DNA from 2 places in the Bradyrhizobium sp. SZCCHNR1017 genome. Region 1 is predicted to be linked to the other one. Evidence: riboswitches for the same ligand, from Rfam matches in the RefSeq annotation. Region 1 holds a riboswitch; the other holds the start of a gene.
What was found. A riboswitch is a leader RNA that binds a small molecule or an ion and turns the genes downstream of it on or off. The one in region 1 is predicted to bind S-adenosylmethionine.
Positions count from the first base shown of each region.

Region 2: linked by a shared signal. The riboswitch ahead of QW863_RS12085 (O-succinylhomoserine sulfhydrylase) and the one ahead of QW863_RS32865 (homoserine O-acetyltransferase) in region 1 are both predicted to bind S-adenosylmethionine.

Region 1 is NZ_JAUHIR010000022.1:46,801-55,843, forward strand. It holds gene QW863_RS32845 (hypothetical protein) at 1-356, shown strand, start outside; gene QW863_RS32850 (hypothetical protein) at 471-701, shown strand; gene QW863_RS32855 (S8 family serine peptidase) at 754-2,805, shown strand; gene metW (methionine biosynthesis protein MetW) at 3,540-4,205, opposite strand; gene QW863_RS32865 (homoserine O-acetyltransferase) at 4,209-5,423, opposite strand; SAM riboswitch at 5,515-5,594, opposite strand; gene QW863_RS32870 (chorismate mutase) at 5,792-6,625, shown strand; gene hisC (histidinol-phosphate transaminase) at 6,663-7,760, shown strand; gene QW863_RS32880 (prephenate/arogenate dehydrogenase family protein) at 7,757-8,692, shown strand; gene QW863_RS32885 (DUF2125 domain-containing protein) at 8,695-9,043, opposite strand, start outside.
Region 2 is NZ_JAUHIR010000003.1:699,305-708,347, forward strand. It holds gene QW863_RS12075 (SGNH/GDSL hydrolase family protein) at 1-34, shown strand, start outside; gene QW863_RS12080 (GDSL-type esterase/lipase family protein) at 48-1,208, shown strand; gene QW863_RS12085 (O-succinylhomoserine sulfhydrylase) at 1,286-2,494, opposite strand; SAM riboswitch at 2,571-2,650, opposite strand; gene QW863_RS12090 (2'-deoxycytidine 5'-triphosphate deaminase) at 2,763-3,869, shown strand; gene QW863_RS12095 (MATE family efflux transporter) at 4,000-5,478, shown strand; gene QW863_RS12100 (SRPBCC family protein) at 5,483-5,884, opposite strand; gene QW863_RS12105 (VOC family protein) at 5,895-6,254, opposite strand; gene QW863_RS12110 (AraC family transcriptional regulator) at 6,307-7,146, opposite strand; gene QW863_RS12115 (methylated-DNA--[protein]-cysteine S-methyltransferase) at 7,224-7,796, opposite strand; gene QW863_RS12120 (SPW repeat protein) at 8,019-8,438, opposite strand; tRNA gene QW863_RS12125 (tRNA-Gly) at 8,669-8,742, shown strand; gene QW863_RS12130 (AMP-dependent synthetase/ligase) at 8,777-9,043, opposite strand, start outside.

The DNA of each region.
Region 1 (9,043 bases):
AGGGCGTCCAGACCGGCCTCGACGTCGGCCACAACCTCGGCATCTTCAGCGCTGGCCAGCCGGGCCAGCAGACGGCGGCCGCGCAGCCCACCGACATGGAGCTGCAGAGCTTCTGGAGCGTGCTCAAGAAGATCGGTCAGGGCGTCCAGACCGGCCTCGACGTCGGCCACGACCTCGGCATCTTCAGCGCCGGCCAGCCGGGCCAGCAGGCGGCGGCCGCGCAGCCGACCGACATGGAGCTGCAGGGCTTCTGGAGCGTGCTCAAGAAGATCGGACAGGGCGCGCAGACCGGCCTCAACATCGGGCACACGCTCGGCATCTTCAGCACCGGCCAGCCCGCAGGCACGATGCACTAGGACGGCGGATCTGAAGCAGCGACCCGCGCCATTCGCAACGCGGGTCCAAGCAAGCAAGGCGGTGGGCGCACGAACAGTCCGCCCACCGCCGACCTGACATGGAGGGAGCGACGCATGGCGGATCCGAACTCAGAGCAGGAATTCATCGTGCAAGGCGAGCCGGTCAAGTCCGGCCAGCTTGCTGATCATTTGAGCCGCGAGCCCGGCGTGAAACGCGTCGGTCAGGTCGCGCCCGACGTCGTCATCCTGTCGATGACGAAGAGCCAGGCCGACCGCCTCCGATCGACTTTCAGCACGATCGTGGTGGAGCCGAATGCTCCGCTGAAACCCTTTGGCGCCGGCTGACTTCAGCCGCGCCCCCCGACGATGTCACGAGCGAGGATGAAGGAGCCCGCAAATGGCCGCACGAAGCAAACCTGAAATCTCGGATCCGAAGGATGCGGCCGGCACGGCCGTCAACGGCACCGGAGCACGGCCCGGAGCGGAGCAGCCACCAGCCGAGGCCGTTGCCGCACCGCGGGCGGCAACGCCGGTAGCCGCCGCTGCAGCCCCTGCCGCGCAAGGCACGGGCCGAAGCGACGGCGGCAAGGACGGCGGCAAGGCGCCGCCGGCAGCGGACCAACCCGTCGCAACGATCTCGCAGCGGCGGGCGCAGTACATCCTGGCCCCGCGACAGCAGACGGGGCTTGCGACCTTCAGCGCCGACTTCATCGTCCAGCAACTGACAAACACTCCGGACATCGACGTGGTGAAGACCATCCAGCCGCCGCGCCTGCTCGGCTTCCAGAGCGCCGACCCGGGACAGGCCCCGCTCGGCCCGATGGTGCTGGCCCGCATGGCGCCCGACAAGGCCGAATTGCTGAAGGCCCAGGCCGGCGCACGACTCGCGGTCGAGCGCGATGCGCCGCTCACCTACATGCTCGATCCGACCGTCCCGCAGGTGCCGGCGCCGCATCAGCTTCCCAATCCCGGCGTTCTCATTCCCTTGGCCGACGGGTTCTCGACGACGATCGAAGTGGTCGGCGAGAGCGGCCCGCTGCCGGAGGTGGAAGTGTACGTGTTCGGCAGCGTATGGCCGGTTCAGGGCGTCACCGACGCCAGCGGCCGCGTCACGCTCAAGATTCAGGGCGAGACGCCCGACACCATCCGCTCGATCCTGATCAAGCCGCGGGTCGATTACTGGACCTTCTGGCTCGATCGTCCGCAACTGACCCCCGACAGCGTGAACCGCATCGCCGCGAAGACGCTGGGCGCCTACCTGCGCGGCTTTCCCGGCCAGCAATTGCTGGGATGGGGCCAGCGCGCGATGGGCCTCGACCGCGTTCCCCTCGCCTACAATGGCGCAGGCGTGAAGATCGCGGTGATCGATTCCGGCGCAGCACCAACCCATCGCAATCTGCACGGCGTCACGATCGGCAAGAGCATCGTCGGCAATGATCCCGCGAGCTGGACCATCGATACGATTGGCCACGGCTCGCATTGCGCCGGGATCATCGCCGGCGGGCCTGTCGGCAGCGGCGGAGGCATTCGCGGCTTCGCTCCGGCGGCCGAAATCCATGTCTGCCGGATCTTCCCGGGGGGCCGGTTCAGCGATCTCGTCTCGGCGCTCGACTACTGCATGGAGAACGGCATCGACGTCGCCAACATGAGCCTGGGCGGCGGCGAGCCGTCGCAGATCATCGAGGAGCGGATTCTGCGGGCCAAGCAGATGGGCCTCGCCTGTATCGTCGCCGCGGGAAATTCGTCGGGGCCGGTCCAGTTTCCCGGCTCGACGCCGCATTGCCTGTCGGTCGCCGCGATGGGCAAATGGGGCGAGTTTCCCGAGGACAGCTTCCACGCCCAGCAGGCGCTGGATGGCTTCCGCAGCACCGACGGATATTTTCCGGCCAAGTTCAGCTGCTTCGGGCCGGAGATCGACGTCTGCGCGCCGGGCGTCGGCATCGTGTCCTCGCTGCCGGCGGATGGCTTCGGCGCCTGGGACGGCACCTCGATGGCGACGCCGCACGTCACCGGTCTCGCCGCGCTCGTGCTGGCGCATCATCCCGACTTCAAGGGCCAGTTCGCGACGCGCGACGCGCGGCGTGTCGAGCGGCTGTTCCAGATCCTGAAGGAGACATCGACGCCGCTGCAATTCGGCGATCCCAATCGTGCAGGAGCCGGGCTGCCGAATGCGATGCGCGCCCTCGGCCTGGAGGCGAGCGTGGCCTCCGCGCCCGCGGCCGATCCCTCGCTCGACGTGCTCCGTCGCCTGTTGGGACTGGCGCGCGGCGCGCATAACGGCGCGACGTCTCCGACGCTGGCGCCGCAGGCGCCGAATGGCAAGCTCAACGGATCCGGTTCGGTTGCCCGGGGCCCGGCAACGACGACCGGCGAGTGGTCCAGCCCGGCGGTCGGTGATCCCAGTCCGGCGCAGATCCGCGACATGATGCACAAGGTCGGCTTGCTGTAGATTGCCGGCCCAGCCACAGCGACGAAGCGGCGTCGTTGCACGACGGGCAGTTTGCGCATGAGCGTCATGCGCGAATTGCCCGTCGTGTTAGTTCGTCGCACGCTTGGCACTTGCGCCGTCGGGCAAATCAGGCGCAGATTTCCGCGCGTCCCGCCTCGCAGCAAGAGGGGCGTATCGCGGTCGTCACGAACGCTGAGTGTGGGATGCGATGGGCGTGTCGGATTGCGCGTGGGGCTTGCCTCGCGCGGACGAACAATTCCGATGCGCACGGTCAAGTCGCGCGGTCCTGGCATCCCGACGCTGATGCCAAGTTTGTTGTGGTGTTCTGCATCACTCGGACGACGGTGGCCAGAAAGCCCGGCGCACCGGGGAGAACGCGAAGCAGCCGTTCAGCCATCGCGCAGGGAAGGACGGGTGTTCCGGCTCGTACCTGTGGTTCCTGCCGCCTGCATTTTTTCCGCAGGCGGGCCATGGGTGCGGTCAGCATCCGGCCTTCCCTGCGCCTCTTCGTTATCGGAGGCGATGCATGACGCATAGCTCGGGCGCAGATGCGCCGCGGGAACGTAGCACGTTGTTTCAACCGCTCTCGGCTCTTTGAAAAGTAAAAGCCGCCAACCCCAAGCTCGTCATGGCCGGGCTTGTCCCGGCCATCCACGTCCGTCCTCATGCACGCTCTAAGTTGCGATCGTGTCGAAGAGATCATCCCAGCCCCCTGGGAACGGTCGCCCCCTGCCCTACCTTCCCTTCTCCGCCCGGCTCAGCAGGAACACGCCCTGCTCGCCGAACATGTTCCAGAACCACCAGGGCATCGCGACGCGCAAGGGACGGCCGTAACTATCAAGCGCGACGGCGCGCTCCATCTTGACGCCGATCTCATCGCAGAGCTGCACGAAGTCCTTGATGGTGCAGAAATGGATGTTCGGCGTGTCGTACCAGGTGAAGGGCAGATTGTCGGTTCGCGGCATGTGGCCGCCGACGAGCAGTTGCAGGCGCAGCCGCCAGAAGCCGAAATTCGGAAAGGTGACGATGGCGCGACGGCCGATGCGCAGCAGATTCTCCAGCACGACCTTGGGCTGCCGCGTCGCCTGCAAGGTCTGCGACAGGATCACATAGTCGAACGCATCGTCGGGATAGTCGACGAGATCGGTGTCGGCGTCGCCCTGCACCACCGCGAGCCCCTTGGCGACGCAATGATTGACGCCCTCGCGCGACAGCTCGATGCCGCGGCCGTCGATGCCGCGGCTCTCCAGCAGCTGCAAGAGATCGCCGTCGCCGCAGCCGATGTCGAGCACCTTGGAGTCGCGCTCGACCATGCCGGCGACCAGCAGATGATCCGGCCGATAGGCCAGCACCTCGCCGCCGGAAAAGCCGTTCAGCGGCAACACGCCCTGCATGCTCATGGCTCAGCCTCCGTTCGCGGCGTTGAGGCCGCGCGCCTTGCCGGCGGAATCGAGAAAGGCGCTGGCGATCTCGAAGAACTCGGGGACGTCGAGCAGGAACGCGTCGTGCCCCTTGTCGGTCTCGATCTCCGCGAACGACACCCGCGCGCTGGAGGCATTGAGCGCATGCACCAGCGCCCGCGATTCCGCGGTCGGAAACAGCCAGTCGCTGGTGAAGGACACCACGCAGAAGCGGGTCTGGATGCCGCGGAACGCCGCCGCCAGCACGCCGTCATGATCGGCGGCGATGTCGAAATAGTCCATCGCCCGCGTCAGATAGAGATAGGAGTTGGCGTCGAAGCGCTCGACGAAGGACGAGCCCTGATAGCGCAGATAGCTCTCGACCTGGAAATCGGCGTCGAACGAGAACGTCGGCAGTTCGCGGTCCTGCATGCGGCGGCCGAACTTGCGATGCAGGGCGGCATCCGACAGATAAGTGATATGCGCGGCCATCCGTGCCACCGCGAGGCCGCGATGCGGATGAGTGCCCTTGTCGCCGTAGCGGCCGTGGTCCCAGTCGGGATCGGCCATCACGGCCTGGCGGCCGAGCTCGTGGAAGGCGATGTTCTGCGCCGAGTGCCGGGTGGCGCAGGCGATCGCGAGATTCGCGAACACGCGGGTGGGATAGGCCACTGTCCATTGCAGCGCCTGCATGCCGCCCATCGAGCCGCCAACCACGGCGAACAACGTGTCGATGCCGAGATGATCGATCAGCATCGCCTGCGCGCGCACCATGTCGGGGATGGTGATGATCGGGAAATCGAGCCCCCACACCTTGCCGGTGGCGGGATTCAGCGAGGCCGGGCCGGTCGAGCCCATGCAGCCGCCGATCACGTTCGAGCAGATGATGAAATAACGGCTCGGGTCGAGCGGGCGGCCAGGGCCGACCAGCGTCTCCCACCAGCCGGGCTTGCCGGTGACGGGATGGCGGTTGGCGACGTGCTGGTCGCCGGTCAGGGCGTGGCAGACCAGGACCGCGTTGGACCTGTCGGCGTTGAGTTCGCCATAGGTCTGGTAGGCGATCTGGAACGGCGACAGGTCGACGCCGCAATCGAGCCTGAGCGGCTTGTCAGCGCCGAACTGCGCGACCAGCGAGCTCGGATGATCGACCTCGTGCGAGCGCTCTTCGGGCGCAATCGTGCGCAGCGCGGAGGTGGGTTTCGGCGTCAGGCCTGTCATGTCTCTCACCCCGGCCATCCGGCAAGGGCTCCCGAACCACGTGACATATCAGGCCATGAAAAACCCGGCCTGAACTGGGGTTCGGCCGGGATCGATAACGTCCCCGGCCTGTTTAGCGAGTTTTTTAACGTGGCTGCAAGCCGGCCGGCTCAAATGACCACGGAACAGGCAGAAACTAGTCCCGCGGGCGCTCCGCGTCAAGGCAAGCTGGGGTTGACCGCCGATCGGGCGCCCCACGGCTGCAAACCAGCCAAGCCTAGGCGGCACAAGGTAAACTTGCTGTTGCGCGCGTCTCCCGCATCGGAGAGAACGACATCCGTTCCAGTCGGCCGCACGTTAACCGGTGGCCTGCGAAGAGTGACCAGCCCATGTCCAACCCGCCGCCTGCCCCGCCTTCGCTTGCCGATTTGCGCAAGGAGATCGACGCGATCGACGAGCAGGTCCATCAGCTCCTGATGAACAGGGCCGACATCATCGACCGGCTGATCAAGGTCAAGAAGACCCAGGAGGTCGGCTCGGCGTTCCGGCCGGCGCGAGAGGCCGACATGATGCGGCGCCTGGTGCAGCGCCATCGCGGCATCCTGCCGCTCGACACCGTCGAGGGCATCTGGCGCGTGATCGTCTCGACGTTCACTTACGTGCAGGCGCCGTTCTCGGTTCACGCCGACGTGTCGGTCGGCGAATCCGCGATGCGCGATTCCGCCAGGTTCCATTTCGGCTTCGTGGTGCCTTATGTCGCCCATTTCAGCGCCCAGGCCGCCGTCGAAGCCGTGGCGCGCTCGAAGGGCGATCTGGCGCTGGTATCGACGACATCGGGCCATACGCCGTGGTGGATCACGCTCGAGCCCGTGGGCGCGCCGAAGATCATCGCCCGGATGCCGTTCATTGAGCGTGCCGACCATCCGGCGGCGCTGCCGGTGTTCGCGGTGTCGCGGGTCGCCGACGACGCGCTCGTGCTGGAGGTCGAGACCTGGAGCATCCGCGTCTCCGGCTGGAATGCGCAGGTGTCGCGCGCGCTGTCGCCGCTGGCCGACGTGGTCGCGGTGCCCGATACCGCCTTCGACGGCGCCGCGCTGCTGGTGTCGATCGAGGCGCCGTCGAACCTCGACAAGATCAAGGCTGCCCTGATCGCGGCGGGCGCCTCGGTCCGCTCGACGGCCCTCGTCGGCGGCCATGCGAAACGCTATACGGTTCCGAGCTGAGACGCCTCGCGCCAGTGACGATTTTCCGGAGTTGATGATGAACCGCCCCGTGCCGAACCCCGGCATCCTCGACATCGCGCCCTACACGCCGGGCAAGAGTCCCAAGCCGGAGCCTGGCCGCAAGGTTTTCAAGCTGTCGGCCAACGAGACCCCGTTTGGTCCCTCGCCGAGGGCGATCGAGGCGTTCAAGAGCGCGGCCACGCATCTGGAAGATTATCCGGAAGGGACCTCCCGGGTGCTGCGCGAGGCGATCGGCCGCACCTACGGCCTCGATCCCGACCGCATCGTCTGCGGCGCCGGCTCCGACGAGATCCTCAATCTGCTGGCACACACCTTTCTTGGCCAAGGCGACGAGGCGATCTCCACCGCGCACGGCTTCCTGGTCTATCCGATCGCGACCATGGCCTGCGGCGCCAGGAACGTGGTTGCCGCGGAGACGGAGTATCGCACCGATGTCGACGCCATCCTTGCCGCGGTGACGCCGCGCACCAAGCTGGTCTGGCTCGCCAACCCGAACAACCCGACCGGCACCTACATCCCGTTCGACGAGGTCAAGCGGCTGCGTGCCGGCCTGCCGTCTCATGTCGTGCTGGTGCTCGACGCCGCCTATGCCGACTACGTTGCGCGCAATGACTACGAGTTCGGGCTCGAGCTGGTGGCGACGACCGAGAACACGGTCGTCACCCATACCTTTTCCAAGATCCACGGCCTCGCGGCGCTCCGCGTCGGCTGGATGTTCGGCCCGGCGCACATCGTCGATGCGATCAACCGAATCCGTGGGCCGTTCAACGTCTCCTCGCCGGCGATGCTCGCCGCGGTCGCCGCGATCGAGGACACCGCGCATCAGCAGATGTCGAAGACGCACACGGAAACGTGGCGCAACTGGCTGACCGAGGAGATCGGCAAGCTCGGGCTGAAGGTGACGCCGAGCGTCACCAATTTCATCCTGATCCACTTCCCGACCGACAAGGGCAAGACCGCGGTCGAGGCCGACGCATTCCTGACCCGGCGCGGCCTCGTGCTGCGCGCGCTCGCCAACTACAAGCTGCCGAACGCGCTGCGCATGACGATCGGCACCGAGGAAGCCAATCGTCTGGTCGTGGAGGCTCTCAGCGAATTCATGAGGGCGAAATGAGCGTCGCGGGGCGGTTCGAACGCATCGCGCTGATCGGCTTCGGCCTGATCGGCGGCTCGATCGCGCGGGCGGCGCGGCTGCAGGGCGTGGCCGGCGAGATCGTCACCACCGCGCGCTCGGAGAAGACTCGCGCGCGCGTCGCCGAACTCGGCCTCGTCGACCGCGTCGTGGCGAGCAACGCGGAGGCGGTCAAGGATGCCGACCTCGTCATCCTCTGTATTCCCGTCGGAGCGTGCGGTCCGGTCGCGGCCGAGATCGCGCCGCATCTGAAGCCCGGCGCCATCGTCTCCGACGTCGGCTCCGTGAAGGGCGCCATCGTTCGCGACATGGCGCCGCATCTGCCAGCGCATGTTCATTTCGTGCCGGCGCATCCGGTCGCCGGCACCGAGAATTCGGGACCGGATTCTGGTTTCGCCGAGCTGTTCATCAACCGCTGGTGCATCCTGACGCCGCCCGACGGCGTCGACGCCGGCGCGATCGATCATCTGCGCGCGTTCTGGGCGGCGCTCGGCGCCAAGGTCGAGATCATGACGCCGGATCACCACGACCGCGTGCTCGCGATCACCAGCCATCTGCCGCATCTGATCGCCTACACCATCGTCGGCACCGCCGACGAGCTGGCGCAGGTGACGGAGTCCGAGGTGATCAAGTTCTCCGCCGGCGGCTTTCGCGATTTCACCCGCATCGCCGCCTCCGACCCGACGATGTGGCGCGACATCTTCCTGAGCAACAAGGATGCGGTGCTCGACATGCTCGGCACCTTCACCGAGGACCTCTCCAAGCTGACGCGGGCGATCCGCCGCGGCGACGGCGATGCGCTGTTCGATCACTTCACCCGCACCCGTGCGATCCGCCGCGGCATCGTCGATATCGGCCAGGATTCGGCGGCGCCGGACTTCGGCCGGCCGCTGCCGCAGTTGAAGAAGAGCTGAGGTCAGAACAACGGCGGGACGCGGGCGACCTTGAACGGACCGAGCACGACGACGCCATCGGAGAAGCGCAACGGGAAGGTCCGCGCCTTGCGCCCTTCGAGGGTGGCCTCCTTGCCGAGCGCATTGATGCCGAGCGCGACGCCGACATTGGCGTTCTGCTTGACGACCTTGCCGAGGCCGGGAATGGCGCGGTCGAGCGCACCGAGCAGGTTGTTGACGTCCTGCGACTTCACACCCGGCGCTACGCGATCGAGCGTCCCCTGCGGCACGCCGTTTTCGAGCATCTTGTCGAGACCGAGCGCCGGAATGACCTTTTCGATCCCGGCCACCGTCATTTGCACTTCGCCATCA
Region 2 (9,043 bases), on a different contig from region 1:
CGCGGCGCATATCGGGCCGGCGCAGCAGAACTAGGATTATGTCGTTCATGACGTCGAATGAGTGTCACCGCGTATCCGGGACATGGGAGAAGCTTTCGGCCGTTGCGGTCATTGCCATCGCCCTCGCGCTGAGCCCGCAGAAGGTACGGGCGCAGAGCGCAGCGCCGGCTGCACCCGCCGCGCTTTCCGATGTGGAGAGCTCCGGTCCGAAGCCTCCGTTGATCAGCGAGCTGCGACCGAGCACCGGTCACATCACATTGGCGCAGGCGAACGATCAGATGCGCGGGCCGATCGCCGCGGTGCGCCCGGCGGCCACGACCTCGCCGCCCGCGGCGACGACCGCGCCGGCCATGACCGATGCACAGCCGCCGGCTGCAGCCGGGCAGGCCGTCGCGGCCACGCCGCCGCAATCGCGCAGCATCACCGAGCGGGCGATCGACAAGGTCAAGCAGGTCGCCAAATCGGCCACCGACATCTTCAACCGCGTGCCGTGCCTGCCGCCGAAGGGTGTCGCCAAGAAGAACTTCATTTCGCTGCCGCACGTCGCCAACAAGCTCGCCTCCGGCCTGCCGGTCGTGATCGTCGCCTTCGGCTCATCGTCGACGCAGGGCTTTGGCGCGAGCGCGCCGGACTACACCTATCCGAACCGGCTCGCCGCGCAGTTGCGCCGGCAATATCCGATGGTCGACATCAGCGTCATCAATGCCGGCGTCGGCGGCGAGGATGCGCCGGAGATGATGAAGCGACTGGAGACGTCGGTGATCGACCGGCGTCCGGATCTCGTGATCTGGCAGGTCGGCACCAATGCCGTGCTGCGCGATCTCGATCCGGCCGAGACCGCCAGGCTGGTCGAGGATGGCGTTGCCAAGATCCAGGCGGCGGCCTCCGATGTCGTGCTGGTCGACCTGCAATATTCGCCGCGCGTCAACGAGCGCTCGGAGAACGCCAGCCGCATGAACAAGCTGCTCGGGCGTATTGCCGAGCTGCATCACGCCGGCATCTTCCCGCGCTTCGAGGTGATGCGCGACTGGCACGAGCGCCAGGCGATCCCGATCAACGAGTTCGTGATCTCGGACGGCCTGCACATGAGCGATTGGGGCTATGCCTGCTTCGCCCAGTTGCTCGGCGACGACATCATCCGCTCGGTCGGCCAGGTCAAGCTCGGCATCAACGCACCGGCCGAGGTGCCGACCTATCGGCCGATGTGATCGAGGGCGAGTGGGGAACAGCGAGTAGCGAATAGAGAAAGAGATCCTACTACTCGCTACTCTCTATTCGCCATTCGCTACGCCGCGTTGAGGGCGGCGTCGAGATCCTCGATCAGATCGTCGGCATGCTCGAGTCCGGCGGAGAAGCGGATGAAGCCCTCGCTGATGCCGAGCTCGGCGCGCGCCTCCGGCGTCAGCCGCTGATGCGTCGTCGTCGCCGGGTGCGTGACCAGCGTCTTGGCGTCGCCGAGATTGTTGGAGATGCGCGCGAGCTTGAGCCCGTTGAGCGTGCGGAACGCCGCCGCCTTGCCGCCCTTGACCTCGAAGCCGACCAGGGTCGAGCCGGCGCGCATCTGCTTGCGGACGGTTGCCGCCTGCGGATGGTCCTCGCGGCCCGGATAGATCAGCCGCGAGATCTTCCGATGCGCGGCGAGGAAGTCGGCCACCTTCGCCGCCGTCTCGGTCTGCGCGCGCACGCGCACCGCCAGGGTCTCCAGGCCCTTGAGCAGGACCCAGGCGTTGAACGGCGAGATCGACGGGCCGGTCTGGCGCATGAAATTGTGGATGTGCTCGGCGATGAACGCCTCCGACGACAGGATCACACCGCCGAGACAGCGACCTTGGCCGTCGATGTGCTTGGTCGCGGAATACACCACGACGTCAGCGCCGAGCGCGAGCGGGCTCTGCCAGATCGGGGTGGCGAACACGTTGTCGACGATCAGCCGCGCGCCATGGGCGTGCGCGATCTCGGCGATGGCGGGGATGTCCATCACGTCGAGCGTCGGATTGGTCGGGCTCTCCAGGAAGAACGACTTGGTGTTGGGTCTGACCGCCTTCTGCCACTGGGCGAGGTCGAGCCCATCGACCAGGGTCGACTCGATGCCGTAGCGCGGCAAGAGATCCTCGACCACGTAGCGGCACGAGCCGAACAGCGCCTTGGCCGCGACGACGTGGTCGCCGGCACGGAGGGGAGCCAGGATTGCCGTGGTGACCGCGGCCATTCCGGTTGCGGCCGAGCGGCAGGCCTCGGCGCCCTCGAGCTCGATCATGCGGCGCTCGAACATCGCCGTGGTGGGATTGGAGAAGCGCGAATAGATGAAGCCGGGATCCTCGCCCTTGAAGCGCGCCTCGCATTCCTCGGCGGTGGCGTAGACGAACCCTTGGGTGAGATAGAGCGCCTCGGCGGTCTCGCCGAATTCGGAGCGCAAGGTGCCAGAATGCACCAGCCTCGTTTCGGGACGATAGTGGGCGAACGACGCCGGCGCCTTCGCGGGGGACTTCGACATGTGACCTCCATCGTGGCCACCGCCTTGAGCGATGGGCACAAAAAAACCGGCCTGGGACAAAACCTCAAGGCCGGGATCACATTCGTCCCCGGCCTGTTTAGCGACTTATTTAACGTGGCTGCAAGCCGGCCGGCTCAAATCACCACGGGATAAGTCGTGCTCATAGTCGCAACCGGCCTTTCCGTCAAGCCAGCCATCGGATAACCGGTCAAAAGACCCTATATTGGCTCCATAAGCCGCCGTTCCGGCGCCTGCAAAGGATCAGGTCTTGCCGTTTTCGCTCAGCCCCGACGCCCACGGCATCCTCCCCGATCGCATGATCGTGGCGATGACGGAGGCTGGCCTGATCATCCCCGAATATGATTTCGTCGAGAGCCAGATCCAGCCGGCGAGCCTCGATCTGCGGCTCGGCGACATCGCCTATCGCGTGCGTGCGAGCTTCCTGCCCGGGCCGGGCGCGACGGTCGCCGAGCGCATCGACGAGCTCAAGCTGCACGAATTCGCACTTGCCGACGGCGCGGTGCTGGAGACCAACTGCGTCTACATCGTGCCGCTGTTGGAGAGCTTGGCGCTGCCGAAGGACATCGTCGCGGCCGCCAATCCGAAAAGCTCGACCGGGCGGCTCGACGTGTTCACCCGCGTGATCGCCGACGGCACGCGACGCTTCGACATGATCGGCGCGGGCTATCACGGCCCGCTCTATGCCGAGATCAGCCCGAAGACGTTCCCGGTCCTGCTGCGCGAGGGCTCGCGCCTGTCCCAGGTTCGCTTCCGCTATCGCGACGCGGTCCTGTCGGAGGACGAACTGATCGCGCTGCACCAGGCCGAGCGACTGGTGGATCGCGACGATGCCGATCTCACCGGCGGCGTCGCGCTTTCCGTCGACCTGTCCGGCAGCAATGCGAACGGCAATGTCGGCTATCGCGCCAAGCGCCACACCGGCGTCGTCGACGTCGACCGCCGCGCCGGCTATCCGGTCGAGGAGTTCTGGGAGCCGATCAAGGCACGTCCCGACGGCAGCCTCATTCTCGATCCCGGCGAGTTCTACATCCTGGCCTCCAAGGAGGCCGTGCAGGTGCCGCCGGACTACGCCGCGGAGATGGTGCCGTTCGATCCGCTGGTCGGCGAATTCCGCGTCCACTATGCCGGCTTCTTCGATCCCGGCTTCGGCTATGCCGGCGCCGGCGGGCAGGGCTCGCGCGCGGTGCTCGAGGTGCGCTCGCGCGAGGTGCCGTTCATCCTCGAGCACGGCCAGATCGTCGGCCGTCTCGTCTACGAGAAGATGCTGGCGCGGCCGAATGCGATGTATGGCAGCCGCATCGGCTCCAACTACCAGGCCCAGGGCCTGAAGCTCTCCAAGCATTTCCGTCTCTGAGCGCGGCTGCGTCTGCCGCGCACCCCCAATGCGCCTGCCGCACAGGGCGCGCGCCAGCGCCGTGCTAGGAAAGCGAGAGCAATCGAACGATAACACGGCCGCGGCCTGCGCGGCCGAGCGGGGAGCTGAGATGTCCGAGATCGGCCTGGCCGACAATCCGGTCGGCGAGGGGCGTGCGTTGCCGCCCCCCGAGAAGCCGGTCCGGAATAAGCTCGTCGACGGACCCATCCTGCGCACCCTGCTGTCGCTGGCCTGGCCCAACATCATCGCGAACACGGCCGGCACCTGCGTCGTCATCGCCGAGACCTCCTATATCGGCCGGCTCGGTATCGAGGCGCTGGCGGCGATGGCGCTGGTGTTTCCGCTGGTGATCCTGACCATGACGATGTCCGGCGGCGCGATGGGCGGCGGCGTGGCCTCGGCGATCGCGCGCGCGCTCGGCGCCGGCGACGCCGAGCGGGCCTCGACGCTCGCCACGCACGCGCTGCTGATCGCGCTATTGTTCGGCGCGACCTTCATGATCGGCATGCTGGCGTTCGGCCCTGCCTTGCTGGAGGTGCTCGGCGGCCGCGGCGCGGTGCTGAGCCATGCCACGGCCTATCTGCAGATCTTCTTCGGCGGCGCGATCCTGCCCTGGCTGATGAACTCGATGGCTGGCATCCTGCGCGGCACCGGCAACATGAAGCTGCCGTCGTTCATGATCCTCAGCTCGGCGCTGCTGCAGATCGTATTGGGCGGCACGCTCAGCCTGGTCCTCGGGCTCGGCATGCGCGGCGTCGCCGCCGGCGCGCTGCTGGCGTTCTGCGTCAGCATCTCGGTGATGGGCTGGTACCTGTTCTCCGGCCGCGCGCGCGTGCGGCCGAAGCTGCGGGGCCTGAAGATCAGCGGCGCGATGTTCGCCGACATTCTCAAGGTCGGCGCCGTCGCCTGCTTCTCGCCGCTGCAATCCGTGCTGTCGATCGCGATCTTCACGCATATGCTGGCGTCGTTCGGCACCGCCGTGCTCGCCGGCTACGGCATCGGCGCGCGGCTCGAGTTCATGATGACCACGGTCGCATTCTCCGTCGGCATGGCCTCGGTGCCGATGGTCGGCATGGCGATCGGTGCGGAGAGAATCGCGCGCGCCCGCCGCATCGCCTGGACGGCGGGACTGGTGTCGTTCGCGTCGGTGGGCGCGCTGTCGACGCTGATCGCGATCGTCCCGCAATTGTGGGTCGACATCTTCACCCAGGACGAGAGCGCGCGCAGCGCGGGCCGGCACTATCTCCAGGTCGCGGCGCCGATGTATGCCTTCATCGGCCTGGCGATCTCGATGTATTTCTCCTCGCAGGGTGCCGCCAGGGTGCTCGGTCCGGTGCTGGCGCAGACGGTGCGGCTCGTCTTCATCGCTGCGGGTGGCAGCTATCTGTTGAGCCGTGCCGCGACCGAGGGCGACTTCTTCATGCTGGCGGCGTCCTCGATGGTCCTGCTCGGGGTGCTGACGCTCGCCAGCGTCATGCTCACCCGCTGGGGCCCGAAGCCGGCCGCAGCGCTGGAGCTGCGCCCGGCCGTGCTGACGGCCGGACGCGGCCTTGACTCGCGCGGGCCGCCGCCGGCGCGTATCGGCTGAGCCGCTATCCGCGCAGCCTGCCCAACGTGTCCTGCATCGCGCGCGCGCCGAGCTCCATCTGCTGATCGATATAGGGTGCGATCTCGTGCGGCAGCACGTCGGTGGTCCAGATCACCCGGCAGCGCTCCTCGCCTTCCGGGATGATCTGAAACGACGCACTGTGCTGGCTGATGCGTTCGTTCTTGATGGCATAGACGAGGCGCCGGCGTTGATCGTCGCAGTCGACCAGCTGCTCGCGCACCACGCTGCCGTTGGCGAAGCTGACAATGCGGACGTCGCCGTCGAGCGTGGTGCCGGTGACGAAGCCGGGCGCCACCCTGGTATGAACAGCGCCGAAATCCCGCACGGCGTCCCACACTGCACCCGCCGGGGCTGCGATCGGAATGTCCTTCTGGATGGATGCCATGGGCTTGACCTCACGGACACACGGCTTCGATGTTGTTGCCGTCGGGATCGATCAGGAGGGCGGCGTAGTAGGTCGGACTGTAGTCCGCGCGCGGCCCGGCGCCGCCATTGTCGCTGCCGCCGGCCTTCAGCCCCTCGCTGTGGAATCTGGCGACGGCCGCGTGGTCCTGGGCGCGGAACGCGATATGGGCGGCGCCCTTGCTGGCGCCCTTGTCGACATACAGCCACAGCGCCGGCTCCCCCTTCGGGCCGATGCCCGCCGACGCCTCGTCCTTGGAGCAGAGGATGTGGCCGAGCGGCGCCAGCGCCGATGTGTAGAAGCGGACGCTGGCGTCGAGATTGCCGACCTTGAGGCCGATATGATCGTACATCGATGATCTCCATGCTTCGCATGCGGCTGCCGCACGCGCTGAGATCATCCAATCAATGGCGGCTCAGATGGTCTTGGAGAATCTTGCGCTCGCCGCGCGAGACCTTGCGAAACTTCGCCGGCGACACGCCGGCAGCGCGCGCGAATGTGCGGGTGAAATTCGACAGGTCGGCAAAGCCCGAATCATAGGCGATGGTGGTGACCGGCGTGTCCTCCTCGCTGAGACGCCGTGCGGCGCGCCGCAAGCGGGAGCGGATCAGATATTGATGCGGCGTCACGCCGATCGTCGCCGCGAACAGCCGCAGGAAATGGAACGGGCTGACGCCGGCTTCGTGCGCCGCAGCCGCCAGGTCGATGTCGCGCTCCGCATTGTCGTCGATCCACAATGCGCTCTCCACCGCGCGCCGGCGATCGCGCAGGCTCGGCGTCGCCGCCCATTCCTGCCGGCCCGTGGCGGTCGCGACGAAGCGGCTGGCGATGATCTGTCCAACCTCGTCCAGACCGAGGTCCTGCTCGCGCGCGGCGACGGCCTGCGCGAGCTCACCGAGGACCATGAGCTCCGGCAGCGGCGGCATCGCGCCAGCCCGCCAGGCCTGCCTGTCGCAGCCGATCTCGTCGATGAGCGCATCATCGAAGAAGAATGACAGGCATTCGTCGCCGCAGACGTGATCGTGCGTGCACATGAACTCATCGCCGGGATGGCCCACCAGCAGCGAGCCGGTGACCAGTTCGAAGAAGCGGCCGCGGTGCCGGCAGCCGAAGCTGCCCTTGCGCACATAGGACAGCGAGTAGCCGGCATACTGCTCGACATAGGGACGCTCGCCCGGGACCGCTGCACAGCGGAACTCGGACACGGTGACGTCGCGGCTTTCGAACAGGATGGTGCTGGTCATCCTGTAAATCTAGCGCATTGCGGCGGAAAGAGGAGGGCGTCGTGCGAGATAATATCGCGCGACGCGCGAAGGCGGGCTTACAATGCGCGCGGCCTGTCGATGGCGAGAAACGCGTCGAACAACGTCAGGCCCGCATGAGGCTTTGCGCCTTCGAGCGACAGCAGCCGACGCTTGGAGACGATGCCGCTGTTGGGCGACGGCTTGTCGAGGCCGTTGCCGATGTCACGCACGCGGTGACAGGGAACGATCAGCACGAGCGCATTCCTGCTCAGCGCCTGCGCGATCGAATTCAGCGCCTTGGGAACGTGCAGTTCGTCCGCGATCGCGTCGGCGGTGCGCGTCTCGCCGCGCGGAATGGCGCGAATGCAATCATAGACGCGCTGGTTGAAGGCCGTGACGCCGTCGAGGTCGAGCGCAACGTCGGAGAAGTCGACATCCTGCCCGCGCAGCATGGCCGCGATGCCTTCGATGGCGAGTTCAGTATTCGAACACGGGCGCTGCTCCCGTGCGTCGGGAAACTGGCGAAACAGGCGTCGCCGCGTCTCGATTTCCCGTGCTTCCGGCAATTGTACGCCGGTGATTCCGACATCGCTCCACGCAATGCCGCAACGGCCGAGGGCCGTATCAAAGATCGTATACCCACGCCCCATGACGCCACCCCAACCCCACACCACATCATATCATCGTCACGATCGCCCGCATCAACTTTGTTTACAAAGTGTTAACAGCGTGACCTGACCGGGGCGGGTTTGCCCTGATTTGGGTGATGGTTGTCAAGCGTGCCGTTGCGATCGCTGTCTGCGATCTCTGTCATCGCAACGCGATCGCGGGAGGAGGCGCTGCGCGCGGGCGACGCGCGATCGGCCAAGCCGCTACGGCCGGCTCACCAATGCAGGGCCATCGCCGGCGAAATCGGGATCATGCGCAAGCCACAGTTCGAGCAGACTCAGGAAGGTCACGGTGATCCCGATGGCGATGCTGACATGCATCGCCGACGTATGCACGAATCCGAGCAGCCATGGGGCTGCAACCAGCCACACTCCAAGCGCGACCTTCAGCCACTCCTCCCAATCGGCAAACGCAAGAAGGCCGCCGAGCGAGAGCACGATGACGGCAGCCCCCGCCAACTCAGCGTTGATGCGGCCGACGCTGCCGACGAAGCCGAACAGCCAGGGCGCGACGGCCAGGAACAGACCGCAGCCGAGGGTGTAAAGGTCGAGCGCCGACGGACCCGACATCACGGCGAGGGCTTTCGAGGGGGCGGTCTGAGACGCGGGGCTGTGGCTTTGCATGATGTGAGCTCCCAGGACCTTCACGGCGTGGCGAAACAGGGAGAGGCGCCGCTTCCAACGGGCAAAAGCGCGATCGGCCCGATCCGTTCCGGAGCCTGCGGTTGCGGCCGATCACGATCGGGAGATCAGGCCGGTGGTAGAACTCTTGCGTCTGCCCTCCGGGGCCTTGGCGGTCTCGCGGCAACAAGCCGCTTGGCGAAACGCATGGTCTCGGCTAAGCATTGGCGAGCGCGGGCGTAGTTCAATGGTAGAACGGCAGCTTCCCAAGCTGCATACGAGGGTTCGATTCCCTTCGCCCGCTCCAATGCCGCAATGTCCTGCTGCGGTGCCCTGCAAGATCAGCTTCGTACGATAGCCGACGGCCGCGAAGCTGACGGGCGTTTTGCATAGATCGCCTCGATTTCCTTCGCAAAGCTCCGCTCGATCGCCGGACGCTTGTTCTTCAACGTCGGCGTGATCAGGCCTTCCTGCACGGTCCACGGCTCCAAGGTCCAATGCACCGCCTTCGGCGTCGCGTAGGACGGATAGGCCTTCGCGGCTCGCGCAATGTGGCGCAGCAGAGAGGCCGCTTCGGCCTCGGTGCCGCGCTGGCCGTGCGCCGCGAG